4 regions of the Rhizobium sp. P1_C7 genome follow, and region 4 is predicted to be linked to each of the others. Evidence: predicted binding sites of a transcription regulator. Region 4 holds the regulator's gene; each other region holds the start of a gene.

Region 1 (7,503 bases), on a different contig from region 4:
ATCCGGATCGATCGGCTTTTCCTTGCGCGGGGGCTTTGCCTCGAAGCGCAGCGGCTGCGAGCCGCCACGATTGTTGTTGCGGTCGTTACGGTCCTTGCGATCACCGCGATCCTGACGGTCGCCGCGCTGTTCGTTGCGGTCGCCGCGTCCCTGATTGGGCTTTCCGCCGTCCTTGCCGCGATGCTGGCGGTTGCCATCGCGGTTTTCCGCTCCCTCGCCGCCGCCCTGGCGACGATGTCCCTGGCCACGGTCCTGGCCCTGACGCTCCTGTCCCTGGGCCTGGCCGCCACGGCGATCACCATGACGAGGCTGGCGCTGGTTGTCGGTGCGGCCACCAAGACGCCAGAGCAGAACCGGCTTCGGCTCTTCAGCCTCCGCACCTTCAACGGCGACTGCTTCTGCGGCAACATTTTCGGACGCCGCTGCTGGCGCTTCGGCAGTTGTCTCTTCCGATGCGCTGTCGGCATCGTCGTGATCGGCCTTCTCGGCGCTTTCGTCGGCGATTGTCTCGGCAACTGCCGGGGCAGCGGACGCGTCCTGCGTGGAGAGGTGCGCTGTTGCCTCCTCCGCCTTCACGGCATCGGCGCGATAGCCGAGGCCCTTGAGGATTTCTTCCATGTCCTCGAGCGTGGCGCCGAGAATGGAAAGCATGGCAGTCGTCGTCGTGAAACGGCGGCCGTCATAGGCGCCTTCCGGACGATTCGGCTGACCAGGCTTCCACTGCAGGAGCGGCCGGATGATGTCGGCGAGACGCTCCAGAATGTCGATGCGAACAGCCCGTTTACCGAGAAACCGGAAACCTGCAAGCTTGTAGAACATCCGTTCGAAGCCAGGATCGGTGACGACGGAGGTCCGACCGGCCGCCAACACTGGGATGAGATCTCCATAGCCGGTCTTTTCGAGACCGTCGTTTTTCAAAGCCCAGAGCAGCGTGATGAGCTCAGCCGGCGCTGGCTTCAGGAGAGCCGGAACGAAGATGTGATAGGCGCCGAAGCGAACGCCGTAGCGGCGCATCGATGCACGGGCATCCTGATCGAGCGACTTGACCTCCTCCGTCACGTCGCGACGGAAGAGCACGCCAAGGTTCTCTACCAGCTGGAACGCGAGACCCTTTGCAAGGCCCTGCAGGTCTTCGGCGCGCGACAGGTCGTCAAGCGGCTTCAGGACCGTGCTGATGTGGTGGTTCACAAACCGCTCAACGCGCGCCGAAACATGGTCGCGCGCATTGCCCGTCAGCTGCTCGTCCGCAAGAAGGATGACGCGCGGGCGCATGATGTGATCACTACCCGTCAGGCGCGCAACCGGATCGCCCAGCCAACGGATCAAACCATCCGCGCTGATTGCCAGATCGGCATTGCCGGCTGCGTGAATACGCGCTGCGCGCGCCTCGAATTCAAGAGCAAGCGCCTTTTGCGAAGCAGTTTGAACCGCCTTGGCGTCCGGCCCGTCCGCTCCCGATACAGGCGTGAACCGGAATCCGGATAACTGCCCTACATGATGTCCTTCAACGAAGACATCGCCATTTACACTGATTTCAGCTTCCAGCATCGCATTCTCTCTCAGGCGCTTCATGAGCACAGATGTCCTGCGATCAACAAAGCGTTTCGTCAACCTTTCATGTAACGCATCGGACAATCGATCTTCGATTTCCCGCGTCTTTTCCTGCCAGTGTGTCGGATCGGCAAGCCAATTGGGCCGATTCGATACATAGGTCCACGTCCTTATCTGCGCGATTCGCGCCGAAAGCGTGTCAATCTCACCGTCCGTTCGATCGGCGCGGTGCACCTGTTCTGCAAGAAAGTTCTCATTCACCGTGCCATAGCGCACGAGATCGGAAAAGAGGGTGGAGATAAGATCCGCATGTTGTGCCGGTGTAATACGTCGATAGTCCGGCAGCGCGCATGCTTCCCACAGCTTTTCGACCCGCGCCGGCGTGTTGGCAAGATCAATGATCTCCGGATAGCGCGACAGCTGTTCAAGCGCCTGCTGGTCAACAGCCGGCAAAGCGCGCGTCAGTCCGGAAACGCGCGGACTGGTCTCAAGACTCGCCCGCAAAGTCTGGATGGACTTGAAATCGAGGTCCGTGGTCCGCCACTGCAGCACCTTGACGTTGTCGAACTGGTGGCCCTCGATGCGCTGGACGAGCTCTTCGTCGAAGGGTTCCACCTGGCCGGTGACGCCGAAGGTGCCATCGCGGAGATGACGGCCGGCGCGGCCGGCGATCTGGCCCAGCTCGGCGGGATTGAGATTGCGAAATTGATAGCCGTCGAACTTCCGATCCTGCGCAAAGGCGACATGATCGACATCGAGATTGAGGCCCATGCCGATGGCATCGGTTGCCACAAGATACTCGACGTCGCCTGCCTGGTAAAGCGCGACCTGCGCGTTGCGCGTACGGGGGCTCAGCGCCCCCAGTACAACTGCCGCGCCGCCGCGCTGCCGGCGGATCAGCTCGGCAATTGCGTAGACCTCGTCAGCCGAGAACGCAACGATTGCGGTGCGTTGGGGCAGCCGGGTGATCTTTTTCTGGCCGGCGTAAAACAGGTGGGAAAGGCGGGGCCGTTCGACGATGGTCACGCCCGGCAGGAGCTGCTGCAGGATCGGGCGCATCGTGCCGGCGCCGAGCAAAAGGGTTTCGTCGCGACCGCGCAGGTGCAGGATGCGGTCGGTGAAGATGTGGCCACGCTCCAGATCGCCTGCCAGCTGGACCTCGTCGATGGCGACGAAGGCGGCCTTCGTCTCGCGTGGCATTGCTTCAACGGTGCAGACCGAAAACCGTGCATTGGGAGGCGATATCTTCTCCTCGCCCGTGACCAGAGCGACGTTCTGCACGCCGACCTTCTCGACGACACGTGTGTAGACCTCGCGCGCGAGCAGACGCAATGGCAGGCCGATTACGCCGGTGCCGTGGGCGACCATGCGTTCGATGGCATAATGCGTCTTGCCGGTATTGGTTGGACCGAGCACCGCGGTCACGCCGCGCCCGCTCAGTATCATGGGCTGCGATGTCAGTGTCATTGTCCTGCAGATGAGGCGACCACCTCGGAATAAACTCAGCTCCTCACTGAAGCAGACCCACACATGGACAGCCGCTCGGCCAAACGCAAGGGCTGACATGTGGATTTCTGCTGCGCGAATAGCTTGCATATTACCTGTTTGGCGATTCAGAACAGTGCGAGAACGAATCAGAGACGAATCGCTGACTCCCGCTGATTCAGTGTTTGTTCACGGCTAACTATTGATTTTGAATCACTTTTTCGCACTAGATGCTGAATCTGAAGATTCACGCTTGGCGTGCGGACGTGCCTCAATTCTTGTTGGCGAGCACCTGCCGGGCCGTTTGTGTTTTTGGGGTACGGTGTTTGAACGAACCCGACGACCGGCTCCGCCAATGTGTCGATCAAAGGCGGAACAAACAGCAGACGAATCGGCGACTGCTTTGATTTCAGGGTTTGTTCACGGCAACATGTTGTAGACGATTGACTATTTAACCATAGGGGGCGGATGTCCCGGCAGGGCGTCAAACCCTGTTTCCCAGTCGGCCCTGTGAATTCGGGCCGTAGGCCGCAAAATGGCGCAATGAATCGAGCGGAATATGTCGGCGGAACAAAAATCTAATTTGCGTGTTTCTTCCTCATTCAAACTCGTAATGCGCTGAGGTCACCGGATATGCTTGGAACGATACTGCTTATTATCCTTATTCTGCTTTTGCTCGGGGCCCTACCAAATTGGGGTTATAGTCGGGGGTGGGGCTATGGACCTTCCGGTGGTTTGGGGCTAGTTCTCGTCATTATTATTATTCTTGTACTGATGGGCCGTATCTAACCGCCCGAAAAACCTGGGAGAAATTGTCATGATGAAGAAAATTGTTCTCATTGGTGCCTTGGTCGGTGCGCTCGCATCCTGCACGGCGACGGAACAGGGTACTGCGATTGGCGCAGGCAGCGGCGCTATCATCGGCGGGGCAGTCAGTCATAGCTGGGGCGGCGCGGCAATCGGCGCCGTGGCCGGTGGTCTTGCTGGCGCTCTTATCGGTCACTCGGTCGAACGCCGGGGTTACTGCGTGTATCGTGACCGGTACGGTCGTCGCTACGAAGCACGTTGCCCGTGAGACCATACAGGCAGTCGGCAGTGATAGCCGTCGGTGCCTTCATATGTGTAAATTAAATAAAGGCGTCGGTTATCCGGCGCCTTTTTTGAATCGTGCGCTTGCTAAGTACCTGCAAACAAAAAGGCCGCATCGAGAACGACGCGGCCTTAAGGTAACGGTATTTCCTCGAAATCAGTCTTTCGCACGCTCGACGTAGGAATTGTCTTCGGTGGCGATGACGACCCGCGTGCCAGCGTTGATGTGTGGCGGCACCAGAGTGCGTACGCCGTTCGACAGCATTGCAGGCTTGTAGGAAGATGATGCCGTCTGACCCTTGACGACCGGTTCGGTCTCGGAAATCTCGAGCGTCACGTGGCGCGGGAGTTCGAGAGCCAGCGCGATCCCTTCGTGCATCGAGAGAACGCAGGTCATGCCTTCCTGAAGATAGGCCTTCTGGTCGCCCATTGTCTCGACGTCGACCACGACCTGATCGTAGTTGACAGGGTTCATAAAGTGGAAGCCTTCGCCATCTTCATAGAGGAACTGGTGGTTGACGTCTTCTACGAAGGCGCGCTCGACCTGCTCGGTGGTGCGCCAACGCTCGGAGACCTTGACGCCATCGACGATGCGGCGCATGTCGACCTGGGTGACCGGTGTACCCTTGCCCGGGTGAAAGTTGTTGGCCGTCAGAACGACGTAAAGCTTGCCGTCCACATCGAGGACGTTGCCCTTGCGGACAGAAGAGGCGATGACCTTGACCATAAGACTTCCTTGTAACTCGGCTTTTGGCGTCGTAGAGGACTGTCGAAATAGCCCCGGAGACGCAATTAGTTGTTCTTTGGGGGCGCAACTAACCTAAAATCCGGCAAATAGCCAGCCCTCGCGTTGGCCGATGCGGCGAGGACAGCGTTGAATGAAACCCTCGATCACCAAAGCGTCTCCATGGTGGACGCCGAACGTCCATGCAGACCGCCGTCCATTCCTGATCGGACGAAATGCCGTCCAGGCGGCATTGCGCGGCTACTTCGCGCGCGAGGATTTCATCGAGGTGGATACGGCAACGCTGCAGATCTCGCCTGGCAATGAGACGCATCTTCACGCCTTCGCGACTGAGGCGCTGACCACGGATGGCCAGAAGGCGTCATTTTATCTGCATACGTCACCGGAATTCGCCTGCAAGAAGCTGCTCGCCGCCGGCGAGCAGCGCATCGCCTGTTTCTCGCACGTCTTTCGTAACCGCGAGCGCGGGCCGCTGCATCATCCGGAATTCACCATGCTGGAATGGTATCGTGCGGCGGAAAGCTATGAGAGTCTGATGATGGATTGCGTGCGCATCCTGGCTCTCGCCGCGGAGACGACAAAGGCCGCCACCTTCAGCTATCGAGGCAAAGTTTGCGACCCGTTCGCCGGTCCGGAGCGCATTGGCGTGGCCGAGGCGTTCAAGCGTCATGCGGGCATCGACCTCTTGGCGTCCGTGTCCGCCGACGGTTCCACGGATCGAGCGCACCTGGCAGCGGAGGTGAGGCGCGCGGGAATGCGCGTATCGGAGGACGACGGCTGGGCCGATCTTTTCAGTCGCGTTCTCGTCGAGAAGGTGGAACCGCATCTCGGCTTCGGACGTGTCACTATCCTGGACGAATATCCGGTATCGGAAGCTGCCCTGGCAAGGCCTTCAATGCATGATCCACGCGTGGCGGAGCGTTTCGAGGTCTATGCATGTGGCGTGGAATTGGCGAATGGCTTCGGCGAGTTGACCAATCCCATCGAGCAGCGGCGCCGCTTCGAGCTCGAAATGGCGGAAAAGGCGCGCGTATACGGCGAGACCTATCCGATTGACGAGGACTTCCTCGAGGCGCTCTCGATCATGCCCGAGGCGAGTGGCATCGCCTTAGGATTCGACCGTCTGGCGATGCTCTCGACAGGCGCATCGCGGATCGATCAGGTGCTCTGGACGCCGGTTGCGGAGTACGGACGATGAACATCGTCAAGCCGATCAAGACGCTGGCCGACCTGACAGACGCCGGACTGCTGACCGACAGTAATCGCGCGAGTCTGGAGGAGGTTGCAGCGCGCTATGCCGTTGCTCTTACGCCTTCGGTTTCGAAGCTCATCAATCGAGCCGACCCCGCGGATCCTATCGCCCGCCAGTTCGTTCCTGATGTGGCCGAACTTGTTGCTACGCCGGAAGAGCGCGCCGATCCGATCGGCGACCATGCGCATAGTCCGGTGGAAGGGATTGTGCACCGCTATCCCGATCGCGTGCTCTTGAAGGCGGTTCACGTCTGCCCCGTCTATTGCCGCTTCTGTTTCCGGCGCGAAATGGTCGGACCACAGGGCCTTGGAACGCTGGACGCGGGCGCCATGAAAGCCGCTTTCAATTATATACGGGACCATGACGAGATCTGGGAAGTCATTCTGACCGGAGGGGATCCGCTGGTGCTGTCGCCACGCCGTCTGGCGGAGATACTAGCCGAACTCGCGACCATCGACCACGTGAGGATCGTGCGGTTCCACACCCGTGTGCCCGTCGTCGATCCACAGAAGGTCGATGCGTCGTTAATCGACGCGCTGAAGGCGAGCGGCAAGACGGTTTACGTGGCCCTGCATTCCAATCACCCACGCGAACTGACAGCAGAAGCGCGCGCCGCCTGTGCCCGTTTGGTGGATGCAGGGATCGTCATGGTCAGCCAATCGGTTCTGCTCAAGGGCGTCAACGACGATCCCGCTGTTCTAGCGGATTTGATGAAGGCTTTCGTGGAGACGCGTGTGAAGCCTTACTATCTGCACCATCCGGATCTCGCTCCCGGTACCGGCCATTTCAGGCTGACGATCGAAGAGGGGCAGAAGATCGTCGCGGCATTGAGGGGTCGAATTTCAGGGCTTTGTCAACCAGCTTACATCCTCGACATACCGGGTGGCCACGGCAAGGCGGTGATCGGCGAGCAGGCGATACGGGAATTGGACAAGGGGTGCTACTCGGTTTCCGACTATCAAGGAGAAGAGCACCGATATCCCCCAAGCGACTAAGGCAAGGTGCTTGAGAAGCGTGTTGTTTAAAGACGCTTTCTTGCAGGCTGATAACACTGAAGTCTGCGCCGAAATGTAGCATAAAGCGTTGCTTTTGTTATGTTTACGCTACATTCTTTGCTCCTTTTGGTTGTGTTTTAGGGAATAGTGTAAATACGTTTTAACGACGTCATTTAGGGGAATCTTGGGTTTTCCTGACTAGAGCTGGTCCTATTAAGAGGCGTTGATCGCCCATCGGGATATGATCATCTTGGAGTTAGACGAATGAATACGACAATCCGCGAACTCTTGGCGAAATTCGGAAAACTGCCTGTTTCGGTTGATCAAGTGGCCGATGATGCCGATCTCTATGCTGTCGGCCTCACCTCCTTCGCTTCGGTGCAGCT
Region 2 (7,503 bases), on a different contig from region 4:
GTTTCACCGCCGCCGAGAAGTCCGAGAAAGTTTGCACACGCATCTTCTGAAGGACGCTGTTGTATGAATCGAGCGGGTGGGCGGTGAGGTAGAAGCCTAGAACCTGGAATTCCTTGAGCAGCCTCTCGGAGGCGAGCCACGGCGAAAACGGCGGCAGCGAGATCTTTTCGGGGCCGGACGACAGAGCGCTGCCGAAGATATCCGACTGACCGCTCAGCTTGTTTTCCTGAGCACGCTGCGCATAGCCAAGGACACGGTCGAGACCGGCCGCAAGTTGCGCCCGATCGAGACCGAAGCAATCGAAGCCGCCGGCATAAATGAGGCTTTCCAGCACGCGACGGTTCACCTGACGGGGGTCGATGCGCAGGCAGAAATCCTCAAGGCTGGCAAACGGCGTATCGCCGCGAACCGAGACAATATGCTCGACCGCCGACTCGCCGACGCCCTTTAGCGCCGCCAGGGCGTAGTAGATGCGATCTTCGCCGGTTTGGAAATGGCGGAACGACGTCTGCACCGATGGGGCAATGACCTCGATGCCGAGGCGCTTGGAATCCTGTCGGAAATCGTTGACCTTTTCGGTGTTCGACATATCGAGCGTCATGGAGGCGGCGAGGAACTCCACGGGATAATGCGCCTTCATGTAGGCCGTCTGATAGGAAACGATGGCGTAGGCGGCGGCGTGCGACTTGTTGAAACCGTAGTTTGCGAACTTCGCCAGCAGTTCGAAGATGTTGTCAGCCTGCGGCTTCGAAACGCCATTCCTGATGGCGCCGTCAACGAAGCGCTCGCGCTGCTGATCCATCTCCGCTTTGATCTTCTTACCCATGGCGCGGCGCAGAAGGTCGGCTTCGCCGAGCGAATAGCCGGACAGGACCTGGGCGATCTGCATCACCTGTTCCTGATAAACGATGACGCCCTGTGTTTCCTTGAGCAGATAGTCGATGGTCGGATGAATCGACTCGATCTCCTCCTCGCCGTGCTTGCGCGCGTTGTAGGTCGGAATATTCTCCATCGGCCCCGGACGATAGAGCGCGACCAGGGCAATGATATCCTCGATGCAGTCGGGCTTCATGCCGATCAGCGCCTTGCGCATGCCGGCGCTTTCAACCTGGAACACGCCGACCGTTTCGCCACGCGACAGCATTTCGTAAGTTTTCTTGTCGTCGAGCGGGATCGCGGCAAGGTCGACGCTGATGCCGCGTTTGGCGACGAAATCGACCGCAACCTTCAAAACGGTCAGCGTCTTCAGGCCGAGAAAGTCGAACTTCACCAGACCTGCCTGCTCGACCCATTTCATGTTGAACTGGGTTACCGGCATGTCGGACCGCGGATCGCGGTACATGGGCACGAGCTTCGACAGCGGGCGGTCACCGATAACAATGCCGGCGGCATGGGTCGAGGCGTGGCGATAGAGTCCCTCGATCTTCTGGGCGATATCGAGTAGGCGCGCGACGACGGGCTCCTTCGAGGCCTCTTCCCGCAGCTTCGGCTCCTCCTCGATCGCCTTTGAGAGTGGCGTCGGATTGGCCGGATTGTTCGGGACGAGCTTGCAGATCTTGTCGACCTGCCCGTAGGGCATCTCGAGCACGCGGCCCACGTCGCGCAACGCCGCGCGGGCCTGCAGCGAACCGAAGGTGATGATCTGGGCCACCTGCTCGCGGCCGTACTTCTGCTGGACGTAACGGATCACCTCTTCGCGGCGATCCTGGCAGAAATCGATATCGAAGTCCGGCATCGAAACTCGCTCCGGATTGAGGAAACGTTCGAAGAGAAGGGAGAAGCGCAGTGGATCGACGTCGGTGATCGTCAAAGCATAGGCGACAAGCGATCCCGCACCCGAACCACGCCCCGGACCGACGGGGATATCATGCTGCTTCGCCCACTTGATGAAGTCAGCAACGATCAGGAAGTAGCCGGGGAACTTCATGCGCTCGATGACGCTCAACTCGAATTCAAGGCGTTCCCGGTAGTCTTTCTCTTCGTAGCCCGCCGACATGCCCAGCGTTTCAAGGCGCTTGTCCAGCCCCTCGACCGCCTGCCGGCGAAGTTCAAGTGCCTCCTCGCGCTCCGCCTCCTCCGGATCGGCGGTCGCGCCAGTAAAGCGCGGCAGGATGGGTTTGCGGGTCTTCAGGACGAAGGAGCATCGACGCGCAATCTCGAGCGTGTTTTCCAGAGCCTCGGGCAAATCGGCAAACAGCTTCACCATCTCGGCGCGGCTTTTCAGATAATGGTCCGGCGTCAGGCGGAAGCGGCTGTCGTCCGAGACGATCGCATTGTGAGCCACCGCCATCAGCGCGTCATGAGCGTCGTAGTCGTCGCGCGTGGGGAAGAAAGCCTCATTGGTCGCGACCAGCGGAAGATCATGCTCGTAGGCAAGCCCGATCACCCGCTGTTCATGACGCTTGTCATAGGTGCCGTGGCGCTGGAGCTCGACATAGAGCCTGTCGCCGAAATGCCGCTTCAATGACAGCAACCGCGCCTCGGCCTGGGCGCCGTGGCCATCCCTGAGCGCCATGTCGATCGGCCCGGTCGATGCGCCTGTCAGCACAATCAGCCCTTCTGTTCCGATCTCATCCAGCCAAGACGAGCGAATATGCACCGATTGTCCGCCGCCCTCGCCGCCCAGATAAGCCCGGCTGACAAGATCCACGAGCCGCTCGTAGCCGGCGTCCGTCGCCGACAGCAGCACGATCGACGGCAGTTTCACAAGCACCTGTTGGCCGCCGCGCCGATCCGTTTCGAGGCCGTCTTCCATATCGATGGAGACCTGACAGCCGATGATCGGCTGCAGACCATCGTCCATCGCCTTCTGTGCAAACTCCAAGGCGACGAAAAGGTTGTTGGTGTCGGTGATGGCAATCGCCGGCTGGCTGTCGCCTGATGCCTTATAGAGGATCTTCTTCAGCGGCAGCGCACCCTCAAGAAGCGAATAGGCCGAATGGACGCGCAGATGAACGAACCCCGGCGTTCCGCCGATGAAACCGTCCTGCTCCATACCCGCCATAACATGCCCTTCCAATCGCCCGAATGAATCGGGAGCATTGTCGGCTTTGTCAGCGATGGTGTCCAGAAGAAGTCCTGCAATCGGACCGCATGGCAGCCATGCGGTCCCCTGAATTCTACATTGCCATGCAGATCAGCGAGAAGCTGGCAACGAACATTGCGATGGAGGTGAATGCTGCGATATCACGGATCATATCAGTCATTTGGCTCTCCTGTGCTCTTATGTTCTTAGTTTGTTCTGATCCTGTTCTGTTGTCAACAGGAATCTTTTCGGCTCTTCTGGCGAAGTTGGAACGGAGAGAACCATGATTAAATTTGTCCTAACAGCCGTACTCAGCGCTGCTTCCGTTTCCGCCGCGGCCGAGCAGATCGATCCGGGCAAGATCATTGGCGGAGCGACGGGGGATTGGAATCACGATGGGGAGGCAGACCTCGCACTTCTGGTAGCGCCGCCGGCGCAAGGGGACGATATCGGCATCTATATTTATCTGAGGGACAAGGACCACGCGCTGCTGACGCTGGCGACACAGGCGCTTGGCAAGGTCTGGGGCAATGGAACCCTGGACGGCATGTTCGGTCAGGACCCGTCGATCGAGCCTTTGCCAAGCGGATCGCTGGCCGTGCACTCGCAGAATTCCGGGATCGGCCGCGATCGCTGGGAACAGACATTGACCCTCGCCTATCGTAACGAGCAGTTCGTCGTCGCGGGATATACGTTCAGCCACTATGACACGCTGGATACCAACGATACCGGCGCCTGCGATTACAACGTGCTGACGGGCAAAGTTACCAGGGATGGCAATGCTTCGAAAATTGATGCCAAGGCGATCTCCATCGCGGAGTGGGACGACGAAGTCGGGCAGAAAGCCTGCGGGCGTACCGATTGAGTTAAACGGCAGCCCGAGGAGTGCTCATGAATATCGAGGAGCGAGATTCGTTCATCGCTGAATCAAAGTCGCAGGCCTACGTTGCGGGCGGTGTCAGGCAAGCGTACAGCCGGACCGGTTCACGTCATCTGCTATAGGCGCGATCCCCGGCGCTATCGATAGCTATTTCGCCGGGACTGAGTTTTCCGGGCAAGAGGTCGTGTGGCTGGAGGAAGAGCCGGTTTGGATGATGAACCATTTCGGCCGGATCGTCCTACCAGAGCTGATCGATTCCTGCAGTGGGCACACCGTCATCACGGCGCGAATGTACGCTCAACATGGCCGCTTCCTGGGCGGGATGGAGTTCAGCCATCTGCTCGGACGGTATACCGATCGCAGCGACGGCGATTGCACACATTTTAGCGGCCCCGAGTTTATCGAGGTCGACGGAAAGGCGTATGAACTCGACTATCGGGGCGGCTTGATCATTCCCTGAGCGATGTCAAACGCCTTAGAAATCCACGACCTTGCCATCGGCGATCGTCACGCGACGATCCATGCGGCGTGCCAGCTCGTGATTGTGCGTCGCAATCAGTGCCGCAAGACCGGACTGACGCACCAGCGCTTCCAGTGCTTCGAAGACGTAGCTTGCCGTTTCCGGATCGAGGTTGCCTGTCGGCTCGTCGGCGAGCAGCAGGCTGGGCGCATTGGCGACGGCGCGGGCGATCGCCACACGCTGCTGCTCACCACCGGAAAGCTCGCCGGGGCGATGCGCACCGCGATGACCGATCCGCATATAGTCCAGCAGTTGCGCGGCCCGTTCCTTTGCCTCGCCGCGCGGCAAACCGGCGATCATCTGAGGCATCATGATATTTTCAATGGCCGAAAACTCTGGCAGCAGATGATGGAACTGGTAGACGAAGCCGATTTCGCCGCGACGGATCGCCGTGCGTTTGTCGTCGGACAGGCCGTTGCACGGGTGGCCGTTGATGCTGACCTCCCCGGCGTCGGGATGTTCCAGCAGACCGGCAAGATGCAGCAACGTCGACTTTCCCGTGCCGGACGGAGCGACGAGCGCGACAATCTCGCCGCTGTTCAGCGTGAAATCGGCTCCCTTGAGGATCGAGAGCACGGTCTCTCCCTGACCGTACTGGCGCTCGACGCCGGAAAGTTTGAGAACAGTATTCCGCTTCATGAAATGAGCATTCCTTATTCGTAGCGCAGGGCCTGGACAGGATCGAGTCTTGAGGCGCGCCAAGCCGGGAAAATCGTTGCGATGAAGGAGAGCGTCAGCGCCATGACCACCACCGAGATCGTTTCGCCGAGATTCATTTCAGCCGGCAACTGGCTGAGGAAGTAGAGCTGCGGGTCGAAAAGAACGGTTCCCGAGATCCAGGAGAAGAACTCCCGGATCTTTTCGATGTTGACGCACACGACGACGCCGAGCAGCACGCCTGCCAGCGTCCCGACGATGCCGATCGCTGCGCCGGTCATGAAGAAGATACGCATGATGGCCCCGGAACTCGCGCCCATTGTGCGCAGGATGGCTATATCGCTGCCCTTGTCCTTCACCAGCATTATCAGACCGGAAATGATGTTCAGCGCAGCTACGAGGACGATCAGCGTCAGGATCATGAACATGACGTTGCGCTCGACCTGAAGAGCCGAGAAAAAGGTCTGGTTGCGCTGGCGCCAATCGGTCACCGCAATCTGCCTTCCCGCCGCCGCTTCGACCTTGGGGCGCAGAGCATCGATGTCATCAGGATTGTCAACGAACAGCTCTATGGATTGAACCAGCCCTTCGGCGTTGAAATAGAGCTGGGCTTCCTCGAGCGGCATATAGATGATGGTCGCATCATATTCCGACATACCGATCTCGAAGATGCCGGAGACTTTGTAGGATTTGACGCGCGGGTTGATGCCCATCGGCGTTACGTCACCTTCAGGTGATATCAGGGTAATGTTGTCGCCGGCCTGAAGCCCCAGCTGGTCGGCCATGCGCGAGCCGATCAGAACGCCCTGCGCGGCCGCGAAGCCAACGAGATCGCCCGACTTGATATTATCCGAGACGGTTTTCACCTTCGATAGGTCTTCAGGACGGATACCGCGGACCAGCGCGCCCGTGCCAGCGCCACCTGCCCCTGACGCCAGCGTCTGGCCTTCGACAAGCGGCAACGCCAGCTTGATGCCGGGGACCGCGGCAAACCGGTCGGTCAGGGAAGCATAATCCGTGAACGGCCCATCCACAGGCTGCACGATCATGTGACCGTTAATGCCCAGAATACGGGAAATCAGCTCCGTTCGAAAGCCGTTCATGACGGCCATGACGATGATGAGGGTCGCAACGCCAAGCATGATCCCGATAAAGGAAAAGCCGGCAATTACCGATATGAACGCCTCCTTGCGGCGCGCACGCAGATAGCGCCAGGCCACAAGTCGCTCGAAGGCGGAAAATGGCCGGCTGGCCGGAGCCGAGCCGGATTCAGAACCCCGCCGGCTCACCGCTGCGTCTGCCATTTCGCCTCCCGCCTTCTTAGCCCAAGAGCTTGTTGATCGCCGCGTCGATGGTCATCGTTTCGCGGACGCCGGTCTTGCGGTATTTGACTTCTACTTCGCCGTTCGCGACCGCACGCGGACCGGCAATGATCTGGACCGGAACGCCGATCAGATCGGCGGTCGCGAACTTGGTTCCGGCGCGATCATCCGTGTCGTCGTAGAGAACCTCCTTGCCGGCCTTCGAAAGCACGGCGTAGATCTTCTCGCATGCAGCGTCGCAGGCAGCATCGCCCGCCTTCATGTTGATTACGACCGTATCGAACGGCGCCACCGACGCCGGCCAGATGATTCCGTTCTCGTCATGCGAGGCTTCGATGATGGCGGGAACAAGGCGAGTCGGGCCGATACCGTAGGAACCCATGTGAACGGCGTGTTCCTTGCCGTCCGGCCCCTGCACTTTCGCACCCATCGGCTCGGAGTATTTCGTGCCGAAGTAGAAGATGTGGCCGACTTCGATACCGCGCGCGGAAAGACGCTCGGTTTCCGGGATGGCGTTGAACGCAGCTTCGTCGTGCATCTCGGATGTAGCTGCGTAGACCGAGGTCCATTTGTCGAAGATCGCCTTCAGCCCCGCGACATCGTCAAAATCGGTATCGACCGCGGGAATATCGAAATTAACAAAATCCCGGTGGCTATAAACTTCGGATTCGCCGGTATCCGCAAGAATAATGAATTCGTGGCTGAGATCGCCACCGATGGGACCGGTGTCGGCCCGCATGGGGATGGCACGCAGGCCGAGACGATCGAATGTGCGCAGGTAGGCAGCGAACATCTTCTTGTAGGAATGTTCAGCGCCTTCGCGCGTCAGATCGAAGGAATAGGCGTCCTTCATCATGAACTCGCGGGAGCGCATGGTGCCGAAACGCGGACGGATCTCGTCGCGGAATTTCAACTGGATGTGATAGAGGTTCAGCGGCAGGTCCTTATAGGACTTGACGTAGGAACGGAAGATATCCGTTACCATCTCCTCGTTGGTCGGTCCGTACAACATCGGACGATCCTGACGGTCCTTGATGCGCAGCATTTCCTTTCCGTATGCATCATAGCGGCCGCTTTCCTGCCAGAGTTCGGCAGACTG
Region 3 (7,503 bases), on a different contig from region 4:
CGGGCGGTTCTTGTCGGACCCCGCCGCGCTGGAGCCGGTCATGCGCGATATCAGCAAACGCGGCCTGCTGTTTCTCGATGACGGAACATCGGCGCAGTCAAAGACGGCTGCTATCGCGAAGGGGACGGACCTTCCCCATACCTTCGCCGACGTTCAGCTCGACAGACAGGTCGATGTGAACGCCATCCTGCAGAAGCTGGACGAGCTGGAGCGGGTCGCAAAACGCAACGGACAGGCGATCGGCGTCGCATCCGCCTTCGATGAGAGCATTGACGCAATTTCCAAATGGACGGAAGAAGCGGCTATGCGCGGTATCGAGATCGTCGGCGTTGCCGCATTGACGAATGATCCGAGGAAACCGTGAGCAAAGATACACCGATGAGAAAGTCGATCGTGAAAGCCGAAGATCTGCCCTATCGCCCGTGTGTCGGGGTGATGGTCCTCAATCGTTATGGGCTTGTGTGGGCGGGGCGCCGCATTGCTGAGGAAAACTCCGAATATGACGGATCGCCGCAGCTCTGGCAGATGCCGCAAGGCGGAATTGACAAGGGCGAGGACCCGCTCGAAGCGGCCTATCGCGAGCTCTACGAAGAAACCGGCATGCGAACCGTGACGCTGCTTGCAGAAGCCAGCAACTGGATCAACTACGACCTGCCGCCGCAAATGCTCGGGATCGGGCTCAAGGGTAAATTCCGCGGTCAGACGCAGCGCTGGTTCGCATTCCGTTTCGACGGAGACGAGAGCGAGATCGCGATCAACCCACCACCCGGTGGACATTCGGCCGAATTCGATGCGTGGGAATGGAAGCCGATGGAAAGCCTGCCCGGCCTGATCGTGTCCTTCAAGCGGGCCGTCTATGATCAGGTCGTTGGCGAATTTCGCCATTTGACAGGCTTGAGCACCGCATGATTGCGCCCGGCCGCGGCTTTGATGCGGCCGGTTCTGATTTGGTGTGTTATTCGGCTTCGTTGGCGGAGTCGGCGTTGAGTTGTCCGTATTTGGATTCGCCGATTTTGCCCAGGAGTTCCAGCTGGGTTTCGAGGAAGTCGATATGGCCTTCTTCGTCGGCCAAAAGTTCCTCGAACAGCTTCATGGAAACGTAGTCGCCGGCCTCATGACAGATGTCGCGCGACTTCTTGTAGGCCGTGCGAGCGTCGTATTCGCCGGCCAGATCGGCTTCCAGGACTTCCTTTACGTTCTGACCGATACGAAGCGGCGCGAGTGTCTGCAGATTGGGGTGACCTTCGAGGAAAATGATGCGCGCCACCAGTCGGTCGGCGTGATGCATCTCTTCGATGGACTCGGCCCGTTCCTTCTTGGCTAGCTTGGTGTAGCCCCAATCTTCGAGGAGACGGTAATGAACCCAGTACTGATTGACAGCGCCGAGCTCCAAAAAGAGGGCCTCGTTAAGCCGCTCGATGACTTTTTTGTCGCCTTTCAATGTCCGCTCTCCTGTTTTCTTCATGGAAGTTTCTGAGGCGGGACATGAAATCAAATAATTCGGCTTCCGTCGAGTGGTGACGGGCGTGATATTCCTCTGTGGTCTGGATGATAATGTCGACGACATTGGGGAAGCAGCCGCAGCAACGACCGCGCTTTTCCATGGCGTGGTACACCTTAGCCGGTACGATAAGCTGCCAACAGTCCTGTTCGAGAAGCTCGTTGATGACTTCTCGGATCTCCGTGTCGGTTATATAGTTGCAGCTGCAAACAAGCACGTTCTCATTCCAAACATGACAGTCACTATCGTCTTTTCTGCTAAAGAAGATGATGACTGTCAAGAAAAAATTGTCATCGTTGCTAACGTCGCAGCCGAGCATGCGCTGCGGCTTCCACCGGCATTCTGCCCTGCCTCTTTGATTTTATGGCGGATTCCCACATCAGGCGGCGAGCATGGTCCGGCCTCGTGAAAGTTACGTCCCTTCGGAATGACGCGTGACGTTTCCGAAGCCTTCCGACCGGGGATCGGCACATGCTCCCGGATCGACGGCATCGATTGTCGGAACGGCAATCGCCGCTCTATCCAGTACATGGCTTTGACGCAACTGAAAGGACTGCAGGCAATCTGCGTCAAGCCTTGCGGAGACACGATCGACGAAGGCGGCGAGTGATACGTCCTTCTGCCCGTTACCTTCGATATCGCCTTGCGTCGTATCGAAGTTCTCGTGACGGAGCACATTGATACGAAGGATCTCGAACCCATAGCCGGCATCGAGATCGTCATGCGCAGTCTGCAGGCGTTCGGAAAAGAGGGAGGCAATGCGCTTCGGTTCCCGCAAAGGCTGGGCAGTGCATGCCGAAATACGGAAGACCCTGCCATCGACCCGGAAGAGAACAAGTTCGAAGACTCGGCCTCCGGCGCCTCGGGCCTCGAGCGAAGGCTTCAAAGAAGTGGCGATCTGGCCGGTGAGCGCCAGGATGTCCTCTTTCGCTCTGATCGGCTCGATCAGGCGCCGTTCAGCCGAGAGGCTTGCGACCGGCAGGCGTGGCGATACCGGTTCCTCATCCGTGCCGAGGGCCTGGTCCAGCCGCAGGAGCAGGCCGGCTCCGAAGCGGCGGGCAAGGGACGCGCGCGGTGCGCCCAGCAGATCGCCGACATATTTCAATCCCATCTTTGTCAGAGAACCGACCGTTTCGTCAGAAAGGCGGAGCGAAGCGACCGGAAGCGGTGCAAGAACCATTTCCGCCTGATCCGCGGGGATAACCCCGCCTTGGCCAAACCGGCTCACAGCCCATGACAATCCGGGAGATGAAGAAATGGCACAGCGTACATCCAGTCCCATCTGCAAGAGCCTGGAGAGGATATCGTTGAGGAGCGCCCTTTCGCCGCCGAACAGATGGGCGCAGCCGGTAATGTCCAGAAACAGGCCGTCCTTCCCGTCGAGCGCAACCAGCGGCGTATAGCGGTCGCACCAGTCGGCGAGCCCCTCGAGGAAGCGCCGGTCGGCAGCGGGGTCCTCCTCGATCACATCGATAGTCGGATAAATGGCGCGGGCTTCGGCGACACCGAGGTTCTTCTTCAGGCCGACCGCTTCTGCCGCCTCGTCGAGCGCCGTTAACCGCATGGCATTGTTGAGGCGAGCGCAGCAGGCGATCGGTGGTGCGTCAGGACGACCGCGCGAACGCCAGGAAAGTCCCCATCTCTTTCTGGCAATCCTGTCGGTCGCAAGATGCGGGAAATTGAGCGCCAGAATGCGTTGCGCGATCGTCTGGAAAGCGAGTGTCGGCTGATTGGCGGACAGGGAAAAACCGGCGGTCATGGGGGTTCCATTCCAGAAAGAGGGAGAGGGGAGCCGGATTGCGGCTCTTCTCCAGGGTAAGGCGAAAGACCGGGCTATCGACGCTGCCGCCCAGCATCGAACCATCCGGCAAGGGCCGCGCCTGGGCGGGCGCGGGCTCGGCAAGAAAACGGAAGAAGGCGCTGCTCGCCTCCTCCCCTCCAGCGTGACGCAACAGGAAAAGCGGACGCCTGGAAGCCTTTGCTCTCAGGTTCAGGCGCCCCGCTTTACCCCAGGCCGAGCTTCGGATTGCCTGCTGGAAATACACCGCTTTCGACGGCGGTTTCTGCCAGCCACAGCGCGTCCCACGGCATAGGGTGGCCCCGCCTCCATCGAGGAAACGGTGTCAGAGATCCAAATTATCGGCAGAGAAACGCGCCTGCTCTCTTCGTCCTGCCACTGCGCCATGGGGGCCAGTGCCAGCACGAAGCCGCTGCCTGCGGCTGCATTGCGCAGCAAATGCGTGCGAACCTCGGTGAGCCATCCAGCGGCACGCCGCCATCCGTGGCTTCATCGAGCGCGGGTATTCCGAGCGGAAGACGCAGCGCATTTCCGCCTCCTTCTCCAGCAAAGTTGTGCTCAGTCAAGGCCTGACTTTCCTCTGCCGCCAAGGCAGGCGCGGGCTCTCCTTCAAGCTTTGCAATGGTTTCGCGGAGCGCAAAAAGCCGCTCGCGCGTCACGGCCGGTTTTGCCATCCACTCCACATTCTTGTGTTCCTGTTATGTTCTTATGGATTCCAGAGCTCGGCCGAAGAGTCAACAGCCATTTCCTGTGAATTTATTCCTGTCCTTGATTCCGCTCTCGAAAATCGAGTCCAAAGGTTCTATATGGGCCGAAAGGAAGGGAATTCTTATGGCCCGCGTAGACCAAAGCGATGATTGGCAGGACCGCCACGCGCCGACGATCCGTACTTTTGAGTCCTTGGCGATGGAGGCCTATAGCCATCTGCCGGAAGAGTTCCGTGCATTGACTGCCAACCTTACGATCGAGATCGAGGATTTTCCTGATGACGACGTGTTCGAGGACATGGCGCTGGAAACGCCGTTCGATCTGCTCGGCCTCTTCGAAGGCCGCGGCATTTCGGAGCGCTTCACCATGGAAACCGGCGAATTGCCCAACCGAATCCGCCTCTATCGACGGCCGATCCTGGACTACTGGGCTGAAAATGACGAGACGCTCGGCGATATCATCACGCACGTCCTGATCCACGAGATCGGTCACCATTTCGGCCTGAGTGACGACGATATGGAACGGATCGAGGAAAGTGCCGAAGAGGCGGCTGAGCGTTAAGCGCCAGGCTTACTGCTCAGACAGTTTCATATCCGGATGATAGTCCTTGCCTTCGACGTCCTTGACGATCGCCTGTGCGGCAATCACTTGACCTGTCTGCGCGTTGAAGGTCAGCGACGGCGAGCCCTGCAGCGCCCAGCCCTTATTGAGGGAATCTGTCACGCGGTGGCAGAACGCGGCGTCGTCCTGGCCGGTCAGAAGGCGGTAAAGCTTCATAAAATCGTCTTTCACTTCGGCGGTTGTCGTTCTGCAATCAGACGGGCTTTATGAACCAGACTTTCAGCCTGGACAAGATGCAGCCGCTCGATCATCCGGCCATTGGCATTGATGACGTTAAGACCTTCGGCTGCCGGATCAGCAAAGGCGGCGATAACAGCGTTTGCCTCGGCAATCGCCGCCTCGTCCGGCCCGAAATGGTTGTTGGCGGCCTCGATCTGCGCGGGATGGATCAGCATCTTGCCGTCGAAGCCCATGGCGCGGGCCTGGGTGCATTCGGCGTCGAAGGCATCCGCATCCCTGAAATCGTTGAAGACGCTGTCGATCGCGTCGAGACCGTAAGCGCGTACGGCAATGATGACCTGCATCAGCCACGGCACGAGATAGGTGCGGCCGGGCTGCGGCAATACGCCAGTTTCCTTGCGCAGGTCGTTGAGGCCGACGACGAAGCAGTCGAGCCTGGAGCCGGCGGTTCGTCCTGCTTCGGCGATTGCTGCGGCGTTCAGGATGCCGCGCGGTGTCTCGATCATCGCCCAGATGCGCAGGTTTTCGGGCGCATCGGCATCGGTGAGAAGATCGCTGACCGACATGACATCCTGCGGTTCGTCCACCTTCGGCAACAACACGGCATCGGGTTCCAGCGCCAATATCAGCTCAATGTCGGCCCGGCCAAACGTGGAGGAAATCGCATTGACGCGGATGATGCGCTCTTTGCCCTCAAGCGGCTTGCCGGAGAAGAGGGCCTTCAGGTTTTCCCTTGCTTCCGACTTTTTTTCGGGCGCAACCGAATCTTCCAGATCGAAGATTACGGCGTCGCAGTCCAGCACACGGGTTTTTTCCAGAGCGCGGAGATTGACGGCGGGAACACTCAGCACCGAGCGGCGCAGATTCATGGAACGGGTCAGTGGATTTTGGCTCATCACGAATGTGTGCCAAGCTTTGGATCAAGTGGCAAGCCAACAAAAAGCCATGCTTACCTTGCAGAGAAGGGAACGAAGGACCACATTCCTTTCCGAAGAAAGGTCTACGCACATGCAGAATATCCGTTCCATCTTCCTTATGCTCTCAGGCGTCACCGTCTTTATCGCTTTAGCGTTCCTCACCTTTTCGGTGACGCTCGCTGTCGGCGGCATTCTCACGGTGCTCATGGTGGGCCGCGCGCTTTCGCTGAAGATGAAACCGGCACCGGTCCGTGCCAAGGCACAGAGCAGGCCCCATTCCGGCGCCAACATGCGCATCTGGAATGACGGACGCGGCACGATCATCGATCTCTGATCTTCGTTGTATCTGCAGTTAAATTTTCCGATGCTGTCGGCTCGATTGCTACCCATGCGTCTTTGAAGCGGCAAGGCTTTCGCCTGCTTCAAAAATCAAACGAATGGAGGACCAGCATGGATACCCAAACGCAAACCAGCTCAATGACGCTGCCACCGGTCAGAAACGGCTTGTTGCCCTACGTCACCGTCGATGGCGCTGTGAAGGCTGCGGAATTTTACAAACGCGCCTTCGGCGCGGAAGAAGCATTCGTCGTTCCTGTCGATGAAAACGGACGGACGATGCATGTCCACCTTTATGTGAACGGCAGCTCGCTCATGCTGAGCGATGCCTATCCCGAGCACGGCCATCCCTTCGAGAAGCATCAGGGCTTCACACTGCAGCTCGTCGTTGAAGACATCGATTTCTGGTGGGATCGTGCCGTTGCCGCTGGGGCCGAAGTCGTCATGCCTGTTGAACTGATGTTTTGGGGCGATCGTTATGGTCAGCTTCGCGATCCGTTCGGCGTCAGCTGGGCGATCAACGCGCCAGTTAGGGCGAGATAACTTCGAGGGCGGCCGGCCGCGTCGAATTCGAGCGTGACTGGCCGCTTCATGCAAATTTTCCTTCATTTCGGCGGGAAACTGCACTAAACGCTGAACAACAAAATTATGTCTGCTGAATTGGAGGCCAGGCCATGGATAAATTCGTAAAGCTGACGGGCGTTGCCGCCCCCCTGCCGGTCGTCAACATCGACACCGACATGATCATCCCGAAGGACTACCTGAAGACGATCAAGCGCACCGGCCTCGGCAAGGGCCTCTTCGCGGAAGCTCGCTACAATGAAGACGGATCTCCGAACCAGGATTTCGTGCTCAACAAGCCCGCCTATCAGAACGCCAAGATCCTCGTTGCCGGCGATAATTTCGGCTGCGGCTCCTCGAGAGAGCACGCACCGTGGGCACTTCTCGATTTCGGCATCCGCTGCGTCATCTCGACGAGCTTTGCCGACATTTTCTACAATAACTGTTTCAAGAACGGTATCCTGCCGATCATGGTCAGCCAGGAAAACCTCGACAAGCTTATGGACGACGCTTCGCGCGGCTCCAACGCGATCCTGACGATCGATCTCGAAAACCTCGAAATCACCGGTCCGGACGGCGGCTCGATCAAGTTCGATCTCGACGCGTTCAGGCGCCACTGCCTGTTGAATGGTCTCGATGACATCGGCCTGACGCTGGAAAAGGGCAAGTCGATCGACAGCTTCGAAAAGTCGAACGCCTCATCGCATCCTTGGGCGGCATAAGCGGTCGTTCTGCATCGCATTGTCAAAGCCGGGTTTTCGCCCGGCTTTTTTCTTGGCCCGGCTTTTAGAGCAGCCGTTCCTTCCACATCTTCAGCTTCTCCAGCGAAACGCCGATGCCACCGCAGACTTCGATCAGCGGATTGTTGAAGCGTTCGAGAA
Region 4 (7,503 bases):
AGATTGTCGATCTGGATCTGGTTTTCGGCATCGATGCCGCCGATTGCGTCGAAGATTTCTGTGTTGACTGCCTCGACTGCCTTTTCGACCCCCTTGCCTAGGTAGCGCTTGCCGCCATCGCGAACTTCGACGGCTTCGTGCGCGCCTGTCGAAGCGCCCGACGGAACAGCCGCACGGCCCATGCTGCCATCTTCAAGATAGACATCGACTTCGACGGTGGGGTTGCCACGGCTGTCGAGAATTTCGCGGGCGATAATATCGGTAATTGCGGTCATCGGCTCTTCCTGCTCAAGGGTGGATAAATCGTTTGAAATTCGTATTAGCCGAAGATGCGCAAAATACAATGGCGGTTTGCGCGTCCTCAATGACGATCGTCGTGCGAGGCCTATTATATGATCATGTCAGTCTTTTGAACGTCAGTTCTTGGCGATCGCGTCGAAGGCCAGGAGCTTTTCAAGAAGTCGCGGCATGTCCTTGAGAAACACCATATTCGGACCGTCCGAAGGGGCGTTGTCAGGATCTTCATGCGTCTCGACGAACACGCCGGCAACGCCGACGGCAACGGCCGCGCGAGCCAGCGTTTCGACGAACTCTCGCTGGCCGCCGCTTGAGCCGCCCTGCCCGCCGGGCTGCTGGACCGAATGGGTCGCATCGAAAATCACCGGTGCGCCCATGGCCGCCATGATCGGCAGCGAACGCATGTCGGAGACCAGCGTGTTGTAGCCGAAGGAGGCGCCGCGTTCGCACAGCAGAATGTTCGGATTGCCCGTCGAATTCAGCTTGTTGAGTACGTTCTTCATATCCCATGGCGCCAGAAACTGGCCTTTCTTGACGTTGATCGCGCGGCCGGTCCTGGCGGCAGCGACCAAAAGATCCGTCTGGCGACTGAGGAAAGCTGGTATCTGTAGAATATCGACAACGGTCGACACTTCGGTGCACTGCTCTTCCGTGTGGATGTCGGTCAGAACGGGAAAGCCGTATTCCTTCTTGAGATCGGCGAAGACTTCAAGCGCCGTCTCCAGGCCGATGCCGCGTTGTGCCGAAAGCGAAGTGCGGTTCGCCTTGTCGAAGGAGGATTTGTAGACGAGCCCGATGCCAAGCTTGTCACACAGCTCCTTGAGGACGCCGGCGATCATGAACGCGTGATCGCGGCTCTCCATCTGGCAGGGGCCGGCAATCAGCGACAGCTTGCCGCTATTTGAAAACACAACCGCGCCGGCACCCTCGCCGATTGCGACTTCGGAGTTTGTCTGGCTCATCGTTTCTCCTCGAAGGCAAAGAGCGCGCCCTGCCCGGACGCAGCCTTCACCAGAACTCGATTGTTCTTGCGGGTGTAGGTGATCCCGTTAGCAGCCAAATGCGCTTCTGTCACGGCAAGATCGCCGACCTTGAACACGATGGCGACGCCGCGCAGGCCACGATCGGTGCCGGGCGCGGCAAGATCAAAATAGGCATTCAGTCCATCCGGCGAAAGAATGCTGATCCGAACATTTGGCGTGGCAAGGCTGATACCGAACGCTTCGTCCCGGACCAACGGCGCCGCAGAGGAAAAGCGCAGGAACAGACCGAACGCCTTCGGGTCCGGCGCGGCGAGCACGATCTCGGTGATCCCGATCACCCCATTCGCATGCGTTTCCAGTGTCTTGCGGTCTGCGGGAAGCGCATTGATACGCTGGCAGGTGAAGATAAAAAAATCGGGTGCACGAAGGTCCGCAGCAAAGGCGAGCCTGAAAGCCGCGGTGGTCTCGTAACCATCGGGCATCTTCATCGGACGCTCAAACTGTAGCATGTCGCCGCCGCTTATCCTGTCGGCATGGAAACGCGCGTGGTCGCGATCGGCATCCGTCGTCGCCAGAACAACCGCCGAGAGGCCGTTCTCGCCGCAACGGAAACGAAAGGCGCGATCGCGCGCCGTGAATACGTTACCCCTCTTGATCGACGCCTCATAGGCCTCCGCGCTCGCAACGGCGAGCGGCTCGAGGTATGTTTTGTCGGCGAAGAAAATGCAGGCGTTTTCGGTTCCAAACGGGTGCCGCGCATCGGCCGCCACGGTGAAGCCGAGTTTGCCAAGGCGTTCCCTCGCCAAACCGACATTGGCGACAGGCAGGACAACATGGTCGAGCGGATGGACTTCACTCATGGCAAATCCTCTTCCGAAATTCGCAAATGTGTGCGCTGGCTCTCGTGACAATGCAAGAGGTGTGAGCGGCATAGGTCGAATGAAGTGCAAAACGCAACAAATACGGGCCAAGTTTCACGAAAATTTAGGCACTTGCGGAACACATATGGAACATATAGTGTCTGTTCTGGCTTTGTTTCACGACTCTGGGGTTGACTTCCATGCTCACACGCAAGCAACAGGAACTTCTTTTGTTCATTCACGAGCGAATGAAGGAGTCCGGCGTTCCCCCTTCCTTCGACGAAATGAAGGATGCGCTCGACCTGGCGTCGAAATCGGGCATCCACCGGCTGATCACGGCGCTCGAAGAGCGGGGGTTCATTCGCCGGTTGCCCAATCGAGCCCGCGCACTCGAAGTGATCAAGCTCCCGGAAGCGTACAATCCGAGCCTTCAACAGCGACGTGGCTTCTCGCCGAGCGTCATCGAAGGCAGCCTCGGAAAGCCGCAGATTGTTGCTCCCGCCGGACCGAAGCCGGCTCCAAATTCCGACAATGGCAATTCCGCTTCCGTCCCTGTCATGGGACGCATCGCAGCCGGCGTTCCGATTTCGGCAATCCAGAACAACACCCATGACATCGTGGTTCCAGCCGACATGCTTGGTTCCGGCGAACACTACGCGCTGGAGGTCAAGGGCGACTCCATGATCGATGCCGGTATCTTCGACGGCGACACTGTCATCATCCGCAACGGCAGCACCGCAAATCCAGGCGATATCGTCGTCGCGCTCGTCGATGACGAAGAGGCGACACTGAAGCGCTTTCGGCGGAAGGGTGCCTCGATCGCGCTCGAAGCTGCGAACCCCGCCTATGAGACCCGCATATTCGGGCCGGACCGCGTCAAGGTTCAGGGCAAGCTCGTCGGCCTTATCCGGCGTTATCATTGATCCGAATTGCTCTGTCGGCGAAGCGACCGCTGCGCCAAGTCTAGCCGGTCATATGCAGCGGTGACGATCGGCGTCCCTTGGTCGTCAATACGCGTATTTCAAAGGCTCCCGACCACGCAGGCTTTCGCCCGTCAGCAGCATCGATCCTGAGCGGAGACGAACCGGTGTGATTGTGATATCGGCTCCGTCGCAGGCGGGCCGAGGCAGGCGGCGTTTTCAAGCGTGGCGACCACATAGCCGCTGTCGTGGATCGCCACACGCCATGTTCAGGCTGACAAAACCATCCTCGGCTGCGTTGGCGACGCGACGCATCATGCTGCGGGCCTTCTGCTGTTGCTGCGGCTTCTCCATCGGTCTTCCTTTTCGGCACGCCGGCTAGTGGTTGCCGAGACCGCGAAATCGCGTCAGCAGGAAACCGCCATTCAGGGAGGCGCGCCATGTCCACCGTACCGCCCCATCCCAACACCATCTTGGCGATGGCAATGACCACGTCCAGACCGACCCCGGCTACCTTCCACGGCAGCGCACGTCGAGCCGGGACGGCGCCAGCAGCAAGGCGAGCATCCCCCATCGGTAACACAACGAACGAAATGAGTGCACGGCAATCAGGTTCGCCTTCAGCCCGTAGGCGCTCAGCAACTCGCATAAACCGCCACCAGAAAGCCTGCGAGAGCGGTCGCCTGAGGATCATGCGCCGGATCGTGCCGCCAGAATGACCAGCAGCAGAGCTGCGATGCACACCCCAAGCCGCGGCACAGCGGCCTCGAACGTGAACCACGAATGCGCCGGCTCCGAGAAGGACCTGCGAGATCAGGAAGTAACGTCCCTGGCCGAATTCCTCGACCCGCTCGAGGCGGCCGGCGGCAATATATCTGCGGCACGTTCGGTTCTTGTCGTCCAGCGAGATGCCGATTGGCGTCTGCCGCGGGACCGTACCCTTACGACACAGGCGCCTTCATGGGGAAGAGCGCGCATAAAGATCGCGTGCGCCGCCTGAGACGCTGTCGACCCGCTTCAATCGTTTGCAACACCGGCATACACCTGCACGCGGACGCCGCCCTCATCCGCAACCAGAATGCAAGCTTCGGACGCTTCACGCAACAATAATCGATTGAATTCCGAAGAGAAATCGGAACGCGGAAAAGACGAGGATAATCATTGGCTTCCGCTATGCGCGAAGGGCATCGCTGCGCTGCTTAAAAGTTAATACTGCAATGCACAAAATGGCATCAAGAGAACTTGGCATTAACCGCGCGATCATATAGCTATCGCTGACGACGCTTAACCCTATGGCGCCTTTATGGTGCCACCCGCCAGTTTGGAGGATCATAATGACGGATCGAAGCGCAACACTGAAACTTGGTGACAAGTCGGTCGACCTCGCCGTAAAAAGCGGCACGATTGGCCCTGACGTCATCGATATCGGCGCCCTCTACAAAAACACGGCTTCCTTCACGTATGATCCTGGTTTCACCTCGACCGCGTCTTGTGAATCGAAAATCACGTACATTGACGGCGACGAGGGCGTCCTGCTCCATCGCGGTTATCCGATCGAGCAACTGGCCGAGCACGGCGACTTTCTCGAGGTTTGCTACCTGCTGCTTTATGGCGAACTGCCGACCGCTGCACAGAAAAAGGATTTCGACTATCGCGTTACGCACCACACAATGGTGCACGAGCAGATGTCGCGTTTCTTCACCGGCTTCCGCCGCGATGCGCATCCGATGGCTGTCATGTGCGGCTGTGTCGGCGCCCTGTCGGCCTTCTATCATGACTCGACCGACATCACAGATCCGCATCAGCGCATGGTTGCCAGCCTGCGCATGATCGCCAAGATGCCGACGCTCGCTGCAATGGCCTTCAAGTACCATGTCGGCCAGCCCTTCGTTTATCCGAAAAACGATCTCGACTACGCATCGAACTTCCTGCGCATGTGTTTTGCCGTTCCATGCGAAGAGTATGTCGTCAATCCGGTGCTTGCCCGCGCCATGGACCGTATCTTCATCCTGCACGCCGACCACGAGCAGAACGCGTCGACCTCCACCGTACGCCTCGCCGGCTCTTCGGGCGCTAACCCATTCGCGTGCATCGCGGCCGGCATTGCCTGCCTCTGGGGTCCGGCTCACGGCGGCGCTAACGAAGCAGCACTCAACATGTTGACCGAAATCGGCTCGGTCGATCGTATTCCGGAATATATCGCCCGCGCCAAGGACAAGAATGATCCGTTCCGCCTGATGGGCTTCGGTCACCGCGTCTACAAAAACTACGATCCGCGCGCCAAGATCATGCAGAAAACGACACACGAAGTTCTCGGCGAACTCGGCATCAAGGACGATCCGCTGCTCGACGTGGCGATGGAACTGGAGCGCATTGCGCTTACGGATTCCTACTTCATCGAGAAGAAGCTCTATCCGAACATCGACTTCTACTCCGGCATCACCCTGAAGGCTCTAGGCTTCCCCACGACCATGTTCACAGTCCTCTTCGCTCTTGCCCGCACCGTCGGCTGGATCGCCCAGTGGAACGAAATGATCGAGGATCCCCAGCAGCGCATCGGCCGCCCACGCCAGCTCTACATCGGTGAGCCGCAGCGCGACTACGTCCCGGTTTCCAAGCGCTAGTCGGCCGAAAGGCGTCACTCGGCATCATAAGCCAACAAAAAACCCGGTCAGAAATGGCCGGGTTTCTTCTTTCGAAGTACGTCCAGAACGATCTCGGCGGCGTGGTCGCCCGGCGGCTTTTCTGTTCGCATCCGCTCCCAGACGAGATCGTAGCCTTCCATCATTGCCCTGCGCGGGAGGGTATCGGAGGATAGCTTCTCCATCCACCGTGTGAAACTTGCGCCGCGCACGACCTCGTTGAGGTATTCGGGGACAACGGCGTAGTCGGCGATCAGGTTGGGGATGGCTGCAGTCCAGATCTTGATGCGTCCTGTCAGCAGCTTGATGATCCAGTCAGTCTTGTAGGCAGAGACGCAGGGAACCCCAGTCAGCCCCAGCTCAAGGATGACCGTGCCGGAGGCAGCCATGGCCGCATCGGCTTCGGCAAATGCCTGCCATTTCGCATCCGCTCCGGTGACGATATCAGGCTTTATCGCCCAATCCTTGACCATTTGGCGAACCAGTGCCTCCCTGCGCGACGTCGTGGGCAAGACGAAGCGCGTCTCGCAGTTGCGTCCTGCAAGTTCGCTGACGGCATCGCCGAAATAGGGCAGCAGCTTGGTTATTTCGGAGGTGCGAGAGCCCGGCAGCAGCATGATCGTCTTTCGATCGATAGCGCTGCGTGGTTTTGTCTCGGCCCTGCGGCGCCGCGCTTCCAGAAGCGCCGGTTCGGCCGTCAGACGATGACCGACATAGGTCGTCGGCGGTCCACCGAGAGTCCTCATGATTTCCGGTTCAAACGGAAGCACGGCGAGCACGTGGTCGACATAAGGTAGCATGCGCTGCGCCCGGTATTCCTTCCAGGCCCACACGCTCGGGCATACGTAGTTCACCACGGGCAGATCAGGCAACGCTGCGCGCACCCGCTTGGCGACACGGTGGGTGAAGTCCGGGCTGTCGACGATCACCAGGACGTCCGGTCTCGCGGCAATGATCGCGGCGGCCGTCTGGCGAATGCGACGGACAAGGTTGGGCAGGTTGCTAAGAACCTGAGTGATGCCCATGATCGACAATTCGGAAAACTCGAACAGCGACCGCAAACCCTGCGCCTCCATCCCCTCGCCGCCAACGCCGATCACTTCCACCGGACCCGCATATTGACGCTTCATGCCTGCGATGAGATCGGCGGCGAGCAGGTCGCCCGAGACCTCACCGGCTATGATTGCAACCTTCAACGTGCGAGCACTCATTCAAGTCCCCAGGAAGGCAATCCGCGATCCAGGCCGCAGACGAAGATACCGGCCTCGTTGGCGGCTGCGATTACAGCCGCCCGATCGAGGATCAACGAGCGTCCCGCGTCAACGGCGACACCCGCGAGCCCCGCCTTACGGGCATTCTCGACCGTGGAAATTCCGATGGAGGGCAAATCGGCGCGGATATCCTGCTGGGGCTTGCAGAGCTTCACCAGAACGCCGCGGCGGCGCTGGGAAATTCGACCTCCGGCGCGCAGACCCGCGACGCGTTCCAGCATGCTGTCCGTGCCTTCCACGCCCTCGAGCGCGACGATGCGTCCGCCGACTGAAACGGCACCTTGGCCGACATCGAGTCGTCCGAGGGTATCGGCTGCCTCACCAGCCTTTGCGATGTCCTTCAGGTCGTCTGCATTCGGCACAACGGCACCGAGCGGCCCCACAGTCGCCAGCAGGTCCGGCGCGATTTCTTGCGCCCCGATGACCCGGCGACCGTCTTTCTCGATCAGCTTGATCACCATGCGCAGTACGGTGTCGTCGCCACCAGACATCAGAGTACGAACGATGGAAGGAACCTTGGCCAATGTCTT

The links. Region 4 encodes LexA, which represses DNA repair genes until DNA is damaged. Its sites were predicted from a motif close to TGTTCNNNNTGTGTTCNG; they were not measured.
Region 1: the regulator LexA is predicted to act here: its motif matches at 3,166-3,183, upstream of AC1D2R_RS11495 (helicase-related protein).
Region 2: the regulator LexA is predicted to act here: its motif matches at 3,227-3,244, upstream of dnaE (DNA polymerase III subunit alpha).
Region 3: the regulator LexA is predicted to act here: its motif matches at 3,990-4,007, upstream of AC1D2R_RS11765 (metallopeptidase family protein).

The regions. Positions count from the first base shown of each region.
Region 1 covers NZ_JBFUAL010000006.1:164,230-171,732, reverse strand. The annotation lists gene AC1D2R_RS11495 (helicase-related protein) at 1-3,018, opposite strand, end outside; gene AC1D2R_RS11490 (DUF3309 family protein) at 3,670-3,825, shown strand; gene AC1D2R_RS11485 (YMGG-like glycine zipper-containing protein) at 3,854-4,111, shown strand; gene efp (elongation factor P) at 4,283-4,852, opposite strand; gene epmA (EF-P lysine aminoacylase EpmA) at 5,004-6,068, shown strand; gene AC1D2R_RS11470 (lysine-2,3-aminomutase-like protein) at 6,065-7,117, shown strand; gene AC1D2R_RS11465 (acyl carrier protein) at 7,382-7,503, shown strand, end outside.
Region 2 covers NZ_JBFUAL010000022.1:79,075-86,577, reverse strand. The annotation lists gene dnaE (DNA polymerase III subunit alpha) at 1-3,004, opposite strand, end outside; gene AC1D2R_RS26355 (hypothetical protein) at 3,309-3,890, shown strand; partial or broken gene AC1D2R_RS26350 (DUF5680 domain-containing protein) at 3,917-4,365, shown strand; gene AC1D2R_RS26345 (ABC transporter ATP-binding protein) at 4,381-5,064, opposite strand; gene AC1D2R_RS26340 (lipoprotein-releasing ABC transporter permease subunit) at 5,079-6,386, opposite strand; gene proS (proline--tRNA ligase) at 6,403-7,503, opposite strand, start outside.
Region 3 covers NZ_JBFUAL010000006.1:221,933-229,435, reverse strand. The annotation lists gene AC1D2R_RS11795 (divergent polysaccharide deacetylase family protein) at 1-364, shown strand, start outside; gene AC1D2R_RS11790 (RNA pyrophosphohydrolase) at 379-909, shown strand; gene bfr (bacterioferritin) at 956-1,441, opposite strand; gene AC1D2R_RS11780 ((2Fe-2S)-binding protein) at 1,407-1,820, opposite strand; gene AC1D2R_RS11775 (Y-family DNA polymerase) at 1,914-3,206, opposite strand; partial or broken gene AC1D2R_RS11770 (hypothetical protein) at 3,106-3,973, opposite strand; gene AC1D2R_RS11765 (metallopeptidase family protein) at 4,131-4,568, shown strand; gene AC1D2R_RS11760 (DUF1737 domain-containing protein) at 4,578-4,784, opposite strand; gene AC1D2R_RS11755 (HpcH/HpaI aldolase/citrate lyase family protein) at 4,796-5,704, opposite strand; gene AC1D2R_RS11750 (hypothetical protein) at 5,817-6,059, shown strand; gene AC1D2R_RS11745 (VOC family protein) at 6,176-6,604, shown strand; gene leuD (3-isopropylmalate dehydratase small subunit) at 6,736-7,344, shown strand; gene AC1D2R_RS11735 (pyridoxal-phosphate dependent enzyme) at 7,409-7,503, opposite strand, start outside.
Region 4 covers NZ_JBFUAL010000002.1:30,893-38,395, reverse strand. The annotation lists gene eno (phosphopyruvate hydratase) at 1-275, opposite strand, end outside; gene kdsA (3-deoxy-8-phosphooctulonate synthase) at 417-1,259, opposite strand; gene AC1D2R_RS03250 (VOC family protein) at 1,256-2,140, opposite strand; gene lexA (transcriptional repressor LexA) at 2,341-3,063, shown strand; gene AC1D2R_RS03240 (hypothetical protein) at 3,280-3,414, opposite strand; gene AC1D2R_RS03235 (hypothetical protein) at 3,776-4,060, shown strand; gene gltA (citrate synthase) at 4,395-5,684, shown strand; gene lpxB (lipid-A-disaccharide synthase) at 5,732-6,913, opposite strand; gene AC1D2R_RS03220 (LpxI family protein) at 6,910-7,503, opposite strand, start outside.